Regions from separate parts of the Pseudomonas sp. OIL-1 genome, predicted to be linked through region 1. Evidence: predicted binding sites of a transcription regulator. Region 1 holds the regulator's gene; each other region holds the start of a gene.
What was found. Region 1 encodes FliA, which starts transcription of late flagellar genes. Its sites were predicted from a motif close to CTAAAGTTTNNNNNNNNNNNGCCGNTAA; they were not measured.

Region 1 (5,111 bases):
TCGGTAATATGCTCGGAACCCACCGAGTCCGCAGCGGGTTCGGCTTCGGAGCCAGCTTGCGCCGCGTCTGTCGCGCCCGGCCCTTTGCCGGTGCCGTGCAGTTGATCCAGCAAGGCTTCAAATTCGTCGTCGGTAATGGCGTCGTCAGACGCGCCGGTGTCCGGTGTCGATGCGCTTGCAGCGGCCGCTACGGCCGCAACGGGCGGTTTACCGGCGCCGTGCAGTTGATCAAGCAACGCTTCAAACTCTTCGTCCGTTATCTCATCGCTATCGCTATCGCTACTGCCTGTATCCGCATTGCCGGCAGACACGGGCAAAGCGGATTCAACGGCCTCAGCAGAGGGCTCTGCCTGTAACGCATCCAGAAGTTTCTCGAACTCGTCGTCGGTGATGTCGCCTTCGCCGCCCGCCGCTTCCGGGACATTCACGGCAGTCGCTTCAACAGCCTGATTCGACGTGACAGGATCAGGGCTCGGGCTCGCCGCAGCGGGTTTCGCCAACAAGGCCAGCGCCTCAAGCAACGCCGGCTCGGCCGGCGTGGGCGCCTCGCCTTCACGCACCTCGGCAAACATGCTGTTGACTGAATCGAGCGCCTGCAGGACGACGTCCATCAATTCGGAGGTAACCGAACGTTCGCCCTTGCGCAGGATATCGAAAACGTTCTCTGCGATATGGCAGCAGCCAACCAGCGCGTCCAGCTGGAGGAAACCCGCCCCGCCTTTTACCGTGTGAAAGCCGCGAAAGATCGCGTTGAGCAAATCGGCGTCGTCCGGACGGTTTTCCAGTTCTACCAACTGCTCGGACAACTGCTCCAGGATCTCTCCGGCTTCCACCAGAAAGTCCTGAAGGATTTCCTCATCCGCGTCGAAACTCATGCATGTACTCCCTTAAAAACCAAGACTGGACAGAAGATCATCAACTTCGTCTTGTCCAGACACTACGTCTTCCCTTATATCGGCATGAATCTGCGGACCTTCACCTTTTTCTGGTGCTTTTTTCGGCTTCACGCCGTCGCCATGCTCGATGCCAGCAAGGCGATCGACCTGCCCTGCCATGCGCACCAGACTCACCAGACTTTCCTCGACATCGTGAACCAGCGTGGTCACACGCTTGATGACCTGACCAGTCAGGTCCTGATAATCCTGAGCGATCATGATGTCGTTCAGATGTGTCGAAACTGTTGTCGCGGACTGCTCGGTCTTGGTCAGAAATTCTCCAATGCGTCGGGACAGGTCACGGAACTCATCGGCAGCCATTTCCCTGCGCTGCAGACGCGCCCATTCGAGGCGCAGCGCGGCAGCTTCTTCACCGATTTCGGCAACGAAGGGCGTACTGCTTTCCACCAGGTCCATGGTGCGATTGGCGGCCTTGTCGGTGAGCTGCACGACATAATCAAGACGGTCCGAGGCGTCGGAAATCTTCGAGGCTTCGCCGCCATCGCCGAGCGCGTGGGATGTATCGATCTGGAAATTCACGATAGCGTTGTGTAACGCCCGGGTAAGCTGCCCGACCTCGTGGTAGAGCCCGCGGTCACGGGCCTGATTGATTGAGTGCACCACCAGTACTGCTTCGCTGAAGTTACCACTCTCAAGGTGATCAACGAGCTGCAGAGCATGCTCCTTGAGGGAATGTTCAAATTGCTGAGCAGTCGCCTGGCCGGGATCCTTGCTTAAAGCCATCTTCTGATACCCCGGTTGATTATTTCGGCTGGACGCGTTCGAAAATCTTTTCGATTTTTTCTTTGAGCGCCTGGGCGGTGAAAGGCTTCACCACGTAGCCACTCACGCCTGCTTGCGCGGCCTCGATAATCTGATCGCGCTTGGCTTCAGCAGTGACCATCAACACCGGAAGATGCTTCAGACGGTCGTCGGCCCGGACAGCTCTGAGCAGATCAATTCCACTCATACCCGGCATATTCCAGTCAGTGACCAGAAAGTCGAAATTACCGCTCTGCAACATCGGCAACGCGGTGTTGCCATCGTCGGCCTCCGCGGTATTGGTGAACCCGAGGTCACGCAGTAGGTTCTTGATGATGCGCCTCATCGTCGAGAAATCGTCGACGATCAGAATTTTCATATTCTTGTCCAAGTAGACCTCCGTACAAACCAGATAAAAGTGCAGGTTCGCACTCTGCTAAATTCATGTCTCCGAGCCAGAATGACTCAGCAAGTAAAACGCGCGCAGTGTACCGAAGCTGCTCAGCCAGCGGGCAACTCAGGCACCGTCGCTATATAGCCGGACCAGAGATCCGACTATCAATATTCGTTCTTCCAGGCAACCAGACGTGCCCGCAGCCGGGCTGCGCACTGCGTGTGCAGCTGGCTCACCCTCGACTCGCTCACACCCAGCACCGCGCCGATCTCCTTGAGGTTCAGCTCTTCGTCGTAATACAGGGAAAGCACCAGTCGCTCACGCTCAGGAAGGCCTTCGATGGCCTCGACCAGCGCGCCACGAAACCGCTCATCCAGCAGCTCGCCCTGAGGTTCACCTTCAGCGTGGACATCCGCCGCCGCGCCGGACTCGAGCAGATCCTCGAAGCTGAACAGTTTGCTGCCGGCCGTGTCGCCCAGAATCGCGTAGTAATCCTCAAGGCTCATCTCTAGTTCGGCCGCAACCTCCTGATCTTTAGCGTCGCGACCAAGCCTGGCTTCCACCGCGCGAATGGCATCACTGACCATACGCGTATTGCGGTGGACCGACCGAGGCGCCCAGTCGCCCTTGCGAACCTCATCCAGCATGGCACCACGAATGCGGATACCGGCGTAGGTTTCAAAGCTGGCACCCTTGGAATGATCGAATTTGCGCGAGGCCTCGAGCAGACCGATCATGCCGGCCTGCATCAGATCTTCCACCTGGACGCTGGACGGCAAGCGCCCGAGCAGGTGATAGGCAATGCGCTTGACCAGGGGAGCAAACTGCTCGACCAACAGATCCTGCTGACCCGCTGCAAGTTGGGTACGGTTGTACATATAGGCTCCACTGGCGGACGCGATCATGACTCTGCCCCCGAATGCTGGACCAGGCGCTCAACAAAGAATTCGAGATGGCCCCGAGGATTGACCGGCAGCGGCCAGGAATCAATTTTCTGCGCAATGCCGCGAATGGCCAGCGAGGCCTTGCTACGCGGAAAGGCGTCAAAAACCGCGCGCTGTTTCTGCACCGCTTTGCGCACCGATTCGTCGTAGGGCACCGCGCCGACGTATTGCAGCGCCACATCCAGGAAACGGTCCGTGACCTTGGTCAGTTTGGCAAAAACGGTGCGGCCTTCCTGCGGCGTATTGACCATGTTAGCCAGCACGCGGAAGCGGGTCATGCCGTGATCGCGATTGAGCAACTTGATCAAGGCGTAGGCGTCGGTGATCGAGGTAGGTTCGTCGCATACCACGACAAGAACTTCCTGGGCAGCACGCACGAAGCTCACGACCGAGTCGCCTATCCCGGCGGCGGTGTCGACAATCAACACATCGATATTGTCGCCAATGTCGCTGAACGCCTGGATAAGGCCGGCGTGCTGCTGCTGGTTCAGGTTGACCATACGCGCTGCACCCGAGGCAGCGGGGACAATGCGGATGCCACCGGGGCCGTCGATCAGCACGTCTCGCAAGTCGCATTTGCCATCAAGCACGTCCGCGAGCGTAGCCTTGGGCTTGATACCCAACAGCACGTCCACGTTGGCGAGGCCAAGGTCGGCGTCGAGCAGTACGACCCGACGCCCCAACGCCGCCAGCGCCATGCTGAGGTTGACGGATACGTTGGTTTTGCCGATCCCGCCCTTGCCGCCGGTGACCGCGATAACCTGAACCGGATGATTGCTGCCCATCTGTGTGGATTACCTTGTAATAAGAATTCGTTTTAGGGTCTGTTGCCGTTTCATCGCGAGCCGCGTTGCTTGTCAAATGGCGCAAGGCCGGGCGGCGATCCGCAAGGCGCGGGACGCAGGTAATGGTTGTTCCCTTGCCAAGTCCCGCAACGCCGCATGGCGTCATTTGACGCGCAACCTAGGCGGCCCCACCCGAAGGGACGGGACCCGTTTGCCGCAGCACTGCGTTACTCGTCACTCATTTGGAACAACCACAAAAACGCCTGGAGCGCTTTTGCGCGTAAGCCCTGAAGGGGTGAAACACATGGATGTGTTGAACAAACTTCATTCCTCGCGCCTTGTTCTGCACCAAACGGGCCTCCGTCGCGGCCGCGATGAAACGGCAACAGACCCTCGCAAATCTGTAAAAACCGCGCCGCCCATGCTGCAGTGCATTCGTCGACAGCACGCTCTTGCGGTTCGCTTGCTGGATCGCACCTTTGAGGCGAAATGCAGCTGATCCCCGCCTCTTCAACCTGCGTGCAGTATACCTGCAAAGACATTGCCCATTGCCTCATCGGCAGGCGCTTCGCCAGCATTACTGGCCATGCTCACCGCACGACTGACCAGCTTGTGGCCTACCGCCTGGCAAATATCATCCGGAATACGCTGGCCATCTGCCATATAGGCTACCGGCAAAGCTTGTTCCATAGCCAGACCCAGTGACTCGCCCAGCGTGGCTGCCTCGTCGATCTTGGTCAGAATACAACCGGACAGTCCGCAGGATTTGTAATGATGATAGGCAGACTTCAGCACCTGGTACTGACTTGTGGCGGCCAGCACCAACAACGTACGAACCCGTTGCCCCTGCGCCGCCAGTTCACTCAGCTGACTACGCAGCTGCGGATCCTGGCCCTGCATGCCAGCTGTATCGACTAACACCATGCGTTTGCCAGAAAACTCCTTGAGCACATCGCTCAGGCTGTTCTGTTCATCGACCACCCGCACCGGCACATTGAGGATACGTCCAAGCGTGCGCAACTGTTCGTGGGCGCCAATCCGGAAGGTGTCCATGGTGACCAGCGCAACATGCTGACTGCCATGCTTGAGCACGTAGCGTGCTGCCAGTTTGCCGAGGCTGGTGGTCTTGCCGGCTCCGGTTGGGCCAACCAACGCGATTACGCCGTTCTGTTCGACAAGTTCGTCACGGATAACCGGAATACTGTGTGCCAGGTGCGCCAGCAGCATGCGCCAGGCCTGACGGATATCTGTCACGTCTGCCACCTTAGCCATCAATTGTTTGCTCAGCTCT
Region 2 (5,111 bases), 1.2 Mb from region 1:
CAGCCTGAAGTGCCACAGCTTTCTGGAACCCTGTTACTGGCCCATGGTGCCGGAGCGCCGATGGACAGCCTGTTCATGGAGCTGTTGGCGCAGGGCATAGCAGGCGTTGGACTAAAGGTAGCGCGTTTCGAGTTTCCCTACATGGCGGTTCGTCGAGAAGACGGCCGCAAGCGACCGCCGAATCCTATGCCGGTCCTGCTTGATGCGTTTCGGGGGGCTTACAGGGAGTGCCGAGCCGATACTGACGGACCGGTATATGTCGCTGGCAAGTCGATGGGCGGACGTGTGGCCAGCATGCTGGCCGATGAACTGGGTGCCGATGGGCTGTTGTGCTTCGGCTATCCCTTTCACCCGCCGGGTAAGCCGGAAAAGACCCGCGTCGACCATTTGCGCACGATCGCGACACCTACCCTTATAATTCAGGGTACCCGCGACCCCTTTGGCAAGCCTGACGAAGTCAGCCGATATGCGCTGGGCAACCAGGTCGCGATCCACTGGCTGGACACTGGCGACCATGACTTCAAGCCTCTGAAAGCCAGCGGCCAGACGCAGCAGGCGATGATCGGCCAGGCCGCGACGGCCTGCTTGCAGTTTGTTGAAGGACGCGGGTAGCGGCTAAATCCCCAGCGCCGTGGGCAGAACGGCCGCCGACATGGTTCCCCAACGCCGCCCGTTCACCTCGATCGGTACATACAGCACAAACACAATGGTGGAAGTGCCGGGCAGTACGAAGGTGCCCATATTCATATAGGTGCACGACGTCAGGAAGTGCAGATCGGCAGCGTTGGTGACAGCGAAGCGTTTGAAGTTGCTGCGCGCAGCATCAACCTTCGGGTCTCCGGTAGCGGGCTGTGACGACGCGCTGCGGCTGGTCGCCAGATAGCCCTTGTCATTGACCGCCGCCATATACACGATGCCGTCCTTGCCGCCCTGGTCCCATTCGTCCAGCAGCGGACGGACCTGTTTGATGAAGGCGTCTGCCCAGCTCACGTCATGCTTGGGCGGGTTGGTGCCGGCAATTGGTGTGTAACGCTGATCGAACAGGTCGACGCCTGCACGAGCCAGATCATTCAGCCGGCCCTGCAGTTCGTCCCTGCGCTGCATAAGCCGCTGGGTAACTCCCTCCATATTACCTTCACCGAGACGGAAGCCCGCCAGCGATCGCAGGGTGAAGTGAGTGTTGTCGCGCAGAGCGTCGGCCTGGCTGAAGGTGTCTTCCATGCATTTGCTGATGGTGACGCTAAGCTCGCGAATTTCGCCGCCGTGCTTCAGTGTCTCGGCATTTGTCGCGGTAAGTTCTTCGAGGGCGCTGCTGACCATCAGCAGGTCATCATTGGCTTGCTGGAAATCTTCCACCATGGCATTGAACTGGTCGGCTGCGGTGCTGACGGCCAGTCCGGTGGTTTCGGTCTGTTCGAGCATGCCGAGGGTCTGCTGCTCCGCTCCTGACATGGCTTTGGTCATCTGCTCCATGAGCTGCGTGATCTGCTCGGCGGCACTGCCCACCTTGAACGAGAGACTGCGCACCTCGTCCGCAACCACGGCGAAGCCGCGGCCCTGTTCGCCGGCGCGCGCCGCTTCGATGGCCGCGTTCAGCGCCAGCATATTGGTTTGTGCGGAGAAGTCCTGAACCGTATTCAGGATTTCCCGAATTTTGGTCGAGGTGGCAGTCAACGCGTTGATGTTGCCTTTAAAGCCATTCATCGACTCGCTGACCAGCTGCATGTTCTGCCGCGCATCGCCCATCTGCTGTTTCGATTCGCGGGCCAGCTCAAGGTTGCGCCTGTTGACTGCGGTAATGTCGGACGCGCGAGAGGAAATATCCTGCAGCGCGACGGTCGTCTGCTCGCTGGCGTGGAATATCAGTTCGGATAGCTGCTGCTGGAGACCCGCATCCTTCGCAGCTTTTTCTGCCAGCAGGCGACTGTTCGCCGATGCCAGAGCGGTTCGCAAGCTGCTGGTTTGCAGGTCGAGCATAACCGTGCGTAACCGCTCGTTCAGAGCATTGAACATGCGGGTAGCTTCGTGCTCCTGCGAACCGCTCGACTCGAGCTGGCGCAGGTCGATCTGCTTGCTGTTGGTTACGGCCAGACGGCCCACCATATTACCTGCATCGTCCTGGTTTGAGCGCGACTGCAGAATCAGATAGAGAGCTACCGGGGTAAGAAGAACGGCCATCACCAATAGCACACCATCGGCTAGCCATATCAGTGTGCCGGTGAAGAAGAGTTGGCAGAGACACAACGCCAGACAAATGCCCGCTCGGGACATACGGGGAAGATTCGGTGCAAGGCCGTTCTTGGGTGCGGTTTCCGTCGCGTTCATAATTTCCTCATAACGCATCATGGGTTGCGTTTTCTGCCTATCAAGCAAGCGATACCGCTGATTGGGTTTCGCCACTATATAGACATATCGGCAGGCCAGGAAATAACCGAAGGGGAGAGAGCGTGATTTTTTTGTTATGCGCTACGAGACCTGAGGGCAATGCCGGGCTCTGGTTAACGCGCCCTCATGAATCAGACAATGAGGGCAGCCAGAGTGATATCTGAGGGAAGAATATCAACAGAACGGTGGCCAGCAGGAGGATGAAAATGAAGGGTGGCGTGCCCTTGATAACGTCAAAGTAGGGGCGCCGGAAGATGGCCATTGCAGTGAAGATGTCGCAGCCGAACGGGGGCGTGGCGGAGCCGATCGCCGCCTGCAGGGTCACGATAACACCTACATGCACTGGGTCGAGTCCGGCTGCGTCCACAGCGGGCTTGAACAGAGGGGTGAGAATCAGGATGACCACGATGGGATCGACAAACATGCAGCCAATAAAGAAGGAGATCGCGATCAGCCCAAGCACCAGCAGCTGACTGTCACCGATCGCCTCGATTATCGGCCCGAGTATCGCCTGGGGTATGCCGGCGAACGAGATGGTATAGGTGAAAGCCGTCCCGGCTGCTACCAGAATGAAGACCACGGCCGTGATCAGACCGGTCGAAAGCGCTACATCCCAGATCTCGCTGATCTTGACCGCACGCAGAATGACGATCTCCAGCACCAGCGCATAGAGCACGGCAATAGCCGCCGCCTCAGTGGGACTGAAAATGCCTCCGTAAATGCCGCCGACCACAACCAGCGGAAAGCCCAGGGGCAGTACGGCCTTTTTCATTGCTGCCCAACGAGTCGCCCAGCCGGAACGGGGCTCAGGCGCAATACCCATGCGTATAGAGGCTGCCCAGCAATAGACGGAGAACATCAGCAGAATCAGCAAGCCGGGCAGGATGCCGGCAATGAACAGATTGCCGATCGAGGCGCCGGATACCACGCCATAGATGATCATGCCGATACTGGGTGGAATCAGCAGGGCGATATCGCTGGCATTGATGATCAGAGCCAGGGAGAAACTGTCGGAATAGCCTTTTTCGAGCAACTTTGGCCGCATCGGTCCACCCATTGCAACGACGGTGGCCTGGGTCGAACCCGAGACTGCTCCAAACAATGTACAGCTGGCAGCAGTGGTAATGGGCAAGCCGCCACGCAAATGGCCAACGAAGCTTTGCACCAGATCAAGCAGGCGCTGGGAAGTGTGGCCTCGGGTCATTACATCGGCAGCGAAGATGAACAGCGGAACGGCGGCCAGTGCCCAGGACTGAACGCCACTGATCATCTGGCCCATCAGCAGGCTTACGTTGTTCATGTCCAGCTCGAGGAACAGCAGCATCAGGCTCGCTGCGAGCAGCGGAACCAGCATGGGGAAGCCAAGCAGCAGCAACACCACCATAACGATGACAGTAAGGGTCAGCATGGATTGATCACCCGTCTAGAGGGCTGAGTCGGGTACTTCATCGTAAGCTTCTTTCTCATTGAATGACCGGTAGATGCCCTTGGAGATCATGTTGCGTATCGCAGTGAGCCAATACTGAATGCCCGCCAGAGCAAAGCCCACCGGCGCCATGAGGTAGGGGATCCACAACGGGATTTGTAAGGCGGAAGAGGTGCGGCCGCGACCGTGAATGGCCATAACATAGTCCCAGGCGTGCCAGGCGAAGAAGAACATCAGTGCGCCGGTCGACAAGGAAATGGTGACCAGCAGAATCTTGCGGGGCGTGCCCTTGAGCTGGTCGTAGAAGGCTGACATAGAGATGTGCCGGGCGCGTCGAACGGCATAGCCCAATCCGGCGAAGGTCATGATGATCAGACTCATCTGAGTCAGTTCCACCTGACCGGTTACGCCGGTTCCCAGCAGCTGGCGCCCGAGAACATGAGCAATCAACAGACCCGCCAGAAACAGCACGCTGCAACCCAGTATGGTTTTCTCGATGTGTTCTGCAATTCGATCCAGGGCGCGCAGAGCTTTGCTCAGCAACGCCTTGAACGAGTGGTTGTCCGACCTGTCGGCAGGCTCGGGCATCTGTTGATCCTCTCCATGGCCTGGTCAGGCACTACCCGGGCGTAAATATTAACGTCGGGATATTTACTTTCATTCTGTAGTCAATGCAGTGGTAACTGGCCACGTTGCACCGACTTCGCGTCCAGTTTCCTTTTTTGACCTTAACTCATGATTCGGGTTTTTGCACGACGTGGACATATGACGACCTTGTGATAAGGTTAAAAACGGTTAAGCAGAACAATCGATAAGGAGCGTTCCATGAACTGGCGTAATGGAGTAGTTGGGGCAGCAGCCCTGGTATTGGCGGCGTGTGGCTCAGATGAGCAAGAAACAGCCGAAACGGGCCCTGAGGCACAACCGGAACCCGGCCAGGTCGAGGTGTGGCGAATTGGTCTGGAAGAGATCGAAGGCAGTGTCCAATACGAATACGGCGCGCAGTTCGCGGAACTGATCAGTGAGAAAACAAACGGCGAAGTCGAGGTGGAACTGTTTCCTTATGGTCAGCTTGGCGGTTTGACTGATATTTATGATCAGGTCCAGGCAGGCTCGATCGAAATGGCATTTGGCTCGGGCTTTCTCGGTGGTACTGTTCCTGAATCGCAGTTGTTCAGCCTGAACTTCGTGCTGACCGATGACGAAAAGAAAAATGCTGAAGTGCTCAATCATCCCGATTTTCGCAAGCATTCCGCTCTTATCGAAGCATTCAATGAACGTGATCTGCACCCTTTAGCAA
Region 3 (5,111 bases), 1.5 Mb from region 1:
TGGCGACAAACTGCCGGCCCATATCCTGCCAACCCCAACCGGTACATCCCTGCGCCTCCCAGGCGTCGTAATCGGCGGGTGCGCCACGCACGTAAACCATCCCATTCACCGAACTGGAGCCGCCAATGGCCTTGCCCTTCAGCCATAGTTCCGTGGCCATGCCCTCTCCCCGCGAGGCCTGATAATCCCAAACGTGCGGGTTGCCGGGCATGAGCAGCTTGCCTATGCCTCGCGGCATGGCAATCAAAGGGCTGGTGTGCTCCGGACCGCTCTCGATCAGCAACACCGAGACACTGGGGTCGGTCGAGAGCCGGTTCGCCATTACGCAGCCGGCAGACCCCGCCCCAACGATGATGTAGTCGTAGCTTTGTTTCATGTTCATTGTTTTTGTCCTTTATTCAGCCCATTGCCTGGGGGGTTTGCAGGTTCATCCACGATGTGGATCACCCGCTCGGGGCAAGCCCTGGCGCCGCGCCGGGCAAGGGCCTGCTGCCCGACCTCGACGTCGAAGCCAGCGGTACTGATGTAGCCGTTGTCATCGAGCTCATAAAGCCCCGGCGCGACCTCATTGCAGCGCGCGTGTCCGGCACAGGCCTTGTTGTCGATGATAATTTTCATCTGGTTTCCTCCACATCCCATTCCAGATGCAGCTCTTCCATCCCGAATATGCCGAAGGCGTTGAAACGCGGCGTGGTACCGGTTGCGATGCGGAACGGTGGCACCTTGGTCAGCCAGAGTTCTAGCGCAATACGCAGTTCGCGACGGGCCAGGTGCGACCCTACACAGCGGTGCACGCCATAAGAGAAGGCCATGTGTGGTGCATGCCCAGCGCTACGCAGGAAGTCGACCTTTTCCGGCTGGTCGAACACTTCAGGATCGAGGTTGGCCAACTCGGTACTGATCAGCACAATGTCGCCCTTTTTCATCGTCGCCTCGCCGATCTGCACATCCCGGGTCACGGTACGGCGCATATTGACGATGGAATAGGAACGCAGCATCTCTTCCACCGCATCCGGGATCAGCGACGGGTCGGCGCGCAGTTGCGCCTGCTGCTCTGGATTGCGCGCCAGATGGCGAAAGAACAGTCCGATCGTTGAGGTAACGGTATCCAGCCCACCGATAAATATCAGAAAGTTGATGCCGAGCATTTCGTCATCGGTCAGCGGCCGGCCGTCAATCTGACTAGCCAGCAGGTAGCTGGTGAAATCATCGCCGGGATTGGCCCGGCATTCGGCGATGCGTGCCCGAATCCAACCAGTAATTTCGCGTGCATTGTCCGTCACCACCTGGGGATCCGAGCTCTTGATCAGCGTCTGGGTCCAGTGTTGAAACAGCGGTCGGTCCGCCAGCGGCCAGCCCATCAGCTTGAGAAAAATCAACGTCGGGAACGGCTTGGCGAAGTCTTCATTAAAGTCGCAGCGCCCTGTCTGAGCGATGTCGTCTATAAGCTGGGTAGCCAACTGGCGGATATCCTCTTCCAACGCATTGACTTTTTTTGGCGTGAACAGAGGATTCAACAGGGCGCGGTACTTGGCATGAACCGGCGGGTCGACTTCAAGCGGCGCCAGGCGCCAGCTTTCGCCCAGCAGCATGGGATACGGCGTCAAGCCAGCGCTGCTAAAGGTCTCGGGATCCTGGAGGATGCGCCGCAGATCCTTTGAACGACGCGGAATCCAGGTGCCCGGCAGAAATCCCAGGCTCGGCACCCAGAAGATGGGTGGCATGCTCTCATGCAACTTGGCGGCCCAGGCATAGGCGTTTTCGCCCTGCGCGGTAAGCGCAGCCCAAAGGTCGAAATCCTGGACCAGATGAGCAGGCACATTGGACGGTATCGCATTGGTCACGCTATCGGTATTCATTATTATTGTCCGGTTTTTATTGCTGACGCAGATGAGTGTAGAGCCGCACCAATTTGCGCCACAACAGACGGAATCCCACATCCGTTCGATTTCTAATACAGAATCCGCAATAGGGTTTAACTTGCCCGGCCCACGCTGCCTGTGTCAGTCTCGGACCTGAGCCTCATCTCGCGAGACCCTCTCGCTTAAGAGACCAGCAGGAACGCGCCTTTGCCAGCCCCCCCGGAACACAGCAACGATGAAGATCCAATCGGTGATCGCCACAAGGCGAGAGCCCGGCGCACCCGGGAGCGGCTACTCGATACCATGTACCGACTGGCACTGGAAAAGGACTTCAGAGATATAACCGTGCAGGAGTTGTTCGAGCGCGCCGGAGTTGCGCGATCAACCTTCTACGCTCACTTCCGTGACAAGGAAGACCTTCTGGTTGCCGGTTACGAGAGCATCGGCACGCCGCCTACCCGGGTGGTCGATGTATCAGGACATAAGCGCGTTGTACTGGATGCATCGACCTGGCTGTTCATAGCCACCGAGCGGCATGCCTCCCTCACCACCTCGTTTTTCAACAGCCCTTCCCAGTCCGTCATCCTCGCTCACCTGGAAAGCATCCTCCTCATTCAGGTTCGCGAACATTACCGCAAGCAAGGCTTTTACCAAGCGGACGAGCTACGCGGCGAAGTGGCAGTGCGCTGCTTTGTGGGCGCGCTCATCGGGCTCTGGTTATGGTGGGTGCGTCACGACTATCCCTACCCGGCCAGCGAGATGACCGAGGCATTCGACGCGCTCATGAACAACGGCACCTGGCCCTCACCCATCGACGCCTCCTGACCACGCCTTCTAACTACGCTGCCGATCACACCTGGTCTGCCGACGCACCGTGACTGAAGGCAGGATTTTTCCCTGCCCAGTTCAGATCATTCCCTCCCTGCGACTACAAATCGTTACACAGCGCTAAAGTCCTGCCCTTTTCGGCCGAAAACCCCGACAGCTTAGTGAACATTTTTCCAGTTACTGTTCAATTTCACTTCAGCTTCGTTAGTTCGCATCTCACCTGGGGGCCGGAAATGCTCAAGAATCTGTCACTGAATCTCAAACTGGCCATGCCGCCAGCCGTCGCCATGCTCGGCCTCGTTCTATATGTCGCTTACACGTCGCTGCAATTGTCCGCCACCGATAATCGACTGGAATCGCTGGAGTCCCAAAGCTACCCCACGCTGGAAAAGGCCGATGCGGTGATCTTCCAGTTTTCGCGCCTGCCCGGCTTGCTCAACAACGCTGTTGCAGCCGGTGAGCAAACGATTCTCGGCGAAGCGCGCGAGGTTCTCCAGGAGATCGCTACCCAACAGGCGGCGCTCGCGAATTTGCTGCAAAACCAGCCACAGCGCCTCCAGGATCTGCAGGCCTGGCGCCAGGCCGTGCTGACCTATTCTGGCAACGCTCTCAGCGCGTCGGACCAATTAATCAGCGGCAGCGCCTCCTTTGATGACCTGCGCTCCAGCCTTGACCGGATGGCCTCCGATCTCGCGCAAACCCAGAAGCTCGCCGCCGCGTTCCGCAGCAATGCCTATCAGGACTTCGAACGAACGCTAGCGGAAACTCGCGAGAACAATGCCGAGACCACCCGTCTGGGTATCATCCTCAGCTTGGGCTTGCTGGTGCTGGTGTCGCTGGCTGCCTGGACGGTGATCCGCAGCGTGATGACAAATGTCCGCGGCGTCATCGAGTCGCTGCAGGCCATCGCCAGCGGGGACGGTGATCTGACGCGCCGCGTCAATGTCGAAGCGCACGACGAAATTGGCGCCATGATCCATCTCTTCAACGGCTTCCTCGACACCTTGCAGGGCACCATGCGCCAGGTGATCGAGGCGGCCAGCCCGCTGGGGCACGTCTCCAATGAGCTATACCGGCTGACCCAGGGCTCCGAGGAAAGCGCCAAGTCCCAGCAGCATCACACCAACTCCATCAGCCGCGACATTCTCACCATGACCGACCGCATTCAGGAGGTAGCGCGGCGCTCGAAACAGGCATCCGAAGAAGCCGGTTCCGCGTCCAGTCAGGCCGTTACGGCGCGCAAACATATCGGCGATCTGTCGACCAGCGTCAGCGACCTGGGCAGCAGCGTTATGAGCGCGGTGCAGGCCATGCAGCAGTTGGAAAAGGAAACCCAGGAAGTGGGCTCGGTGCTGACGGTCATTCGCAGCATCGCCGAACAGACCAACCTCCTCGCACTCAACGCCGCGATAGAAGCCGCCCGTGCCGGTGAGCAGGGTCGCGGTTTCGCTGTGGTCGCCGATGAAGTGCGCAACCTGGCGCAGAAGACAGCCGTGTCGACGGCAGAAATCCAACAGATCATTCAGCGCCTGCAAAGCAGCGCCAACACCGTGCTGAACGTCATGCACAACAACGGCGAGAAGTCCCGGGAAAGCATCGAGCGTTCGGTCGAAGCCACACAACTGCTCGAGACCATCGCCCGCACCGTCATCCAGATTGACGAACTCAACGCCGGGATTGCCCAGTTCACCCAGGAGCAGATCGGGCTGTCGAGTTCCATCCAGCAAGAAACCCAAGTGTTGCAGCAGGACGCACAAGCAACCGCGCACGGCGCCGGGGCCACCGCCCGCCTTGGCGAGCAGTTGGTCGGAGCAGGGGACAATCTGCGTTCGGCCACCGCACAATTTCGCACATAACACTACTACTCGGAGCTTGAAGAACCATGAACAAACGCAACCTACTCGGCCTGGCCGTCTGCCTGGCCGTCTGCCTGGCAAGCACCTCCGCCATGGCATTGGAGCCGGCAGAATATCGTTTTAATGGATTCGGTACCGCAGCCATTACACACCTCGGTGGAGCCGACGATGCCAAGGGCTACGGCATTCAGGGCCAGACCACAGACGCCTGGCGCGGCGACCAGCTATCGAAACTGGGCGGCCAGCTCTCCTACGGTTTAGCCGACCGGCTCAGCGCAACCATCCAGACGGTGGCCAAGGCTGACCAGGACCAGTGGAACCTGGAAGTTGAATGGGCCTATCTGGCCTACCAGGCGAACGACCAGTTGACTCTGCGTGCAGGCCGCCTGCGTCCTGGCGCGTTCATGTTCTCCGAGACGCTTGATGTGGGTTACGCCTACCCCTGGCTACGCCTGCCTGATGAAGTCTATAGCCAGATGCCGGTCAGCAACTACGAGGGCGTCGATGCTCTGTACAGCTTGCCCGTTTCCTTTGGCACGCTGAACTTCCAGGCCAGTTACGGCCA

Region 2: G3M63_RS12160 (methyl-accepting chemotaxis protein) is a predicted target of FliA. The motif match lies at 2,410-2,437, and genes of this name have one in related genera.
Region 3: G3M63_RS10725 (methyl-accepting chemotaxis protein) is a predicted target of FliA. The motif match lies at 2,811-2,838, and genes of this name have one in related genera.

Annotation. Positions count from the first base shown of each region.
Region 1 is NZ_CP048629.1:3,806,153-3,811,263, forward strand. Features, by position in the region: gene G3M63_RS17490 (chemotaxis protein CheA) at 1-875, opposite strand, end outside; gene G3M63_RS17495 (protein phosphatase CheZ) at 888-1,679, opposite strand; gene G3M63_RS17500 (chemotaxis response regulator CheY) at 1,699-2,076, opposite strand; gene G3M63_RS17505 (RNA polymerase sigma factor FliA) at 2,256-2,993, opposite strand; gene fleN (flagellar synthesis regulator FleN) at 2,993-3,820, opposite strand; gene flhF (flagellar biosynthesis protein FlhF) at 4,331-5,111, opposite strand, start outside.
Region 2 is NZ_CP048629.1:2,599,200-2,604,310, forward strand. Features, by position in the region: gene G3M63_RS12155 (alpha/beta family hydrolase) at 1-612, shown strand, start outside; gene G3M63_RS12160 (methyl-accepting chemotaxis protein) at 616-2,346, opposite strand; gene G3M63_RS12165 (TRAP transporter large permease) at 2,510-3,793, opposite strand; gene G3M63_RS12170 (TRAP transporter small permease) at 3,809-4,399, opposite strand; gene dctP (TRAP transporter substrate-binding protein DctP) at 4,637-5,111, shown strand, end outside.
Region 3 is NZ_CP048629.1:2,295,353-2,300,463, reverse strand. Features, by position in the region: gene G3M63_RS10745 (GMC family oxidoreductase) at 1-382, opposite strand, end outside; gene G3M63_RS10740 (ferredoxin) at 379-618, opposite strand; gene G3M63_RS10735 (cytochrome P450) at 615-1,859, opposite strand; gene G3M63_RS10730 (TetR/AcrR family transcriptional regulator) at 2,070-2,687, shown strand; gene G3M63_RS10725 (methyl-accepting chemotaxis protein) at 2,924-4,546, shown strand; gene G3M63_RS10720 (porin) at 4,573-5,111, shown strand, end outside.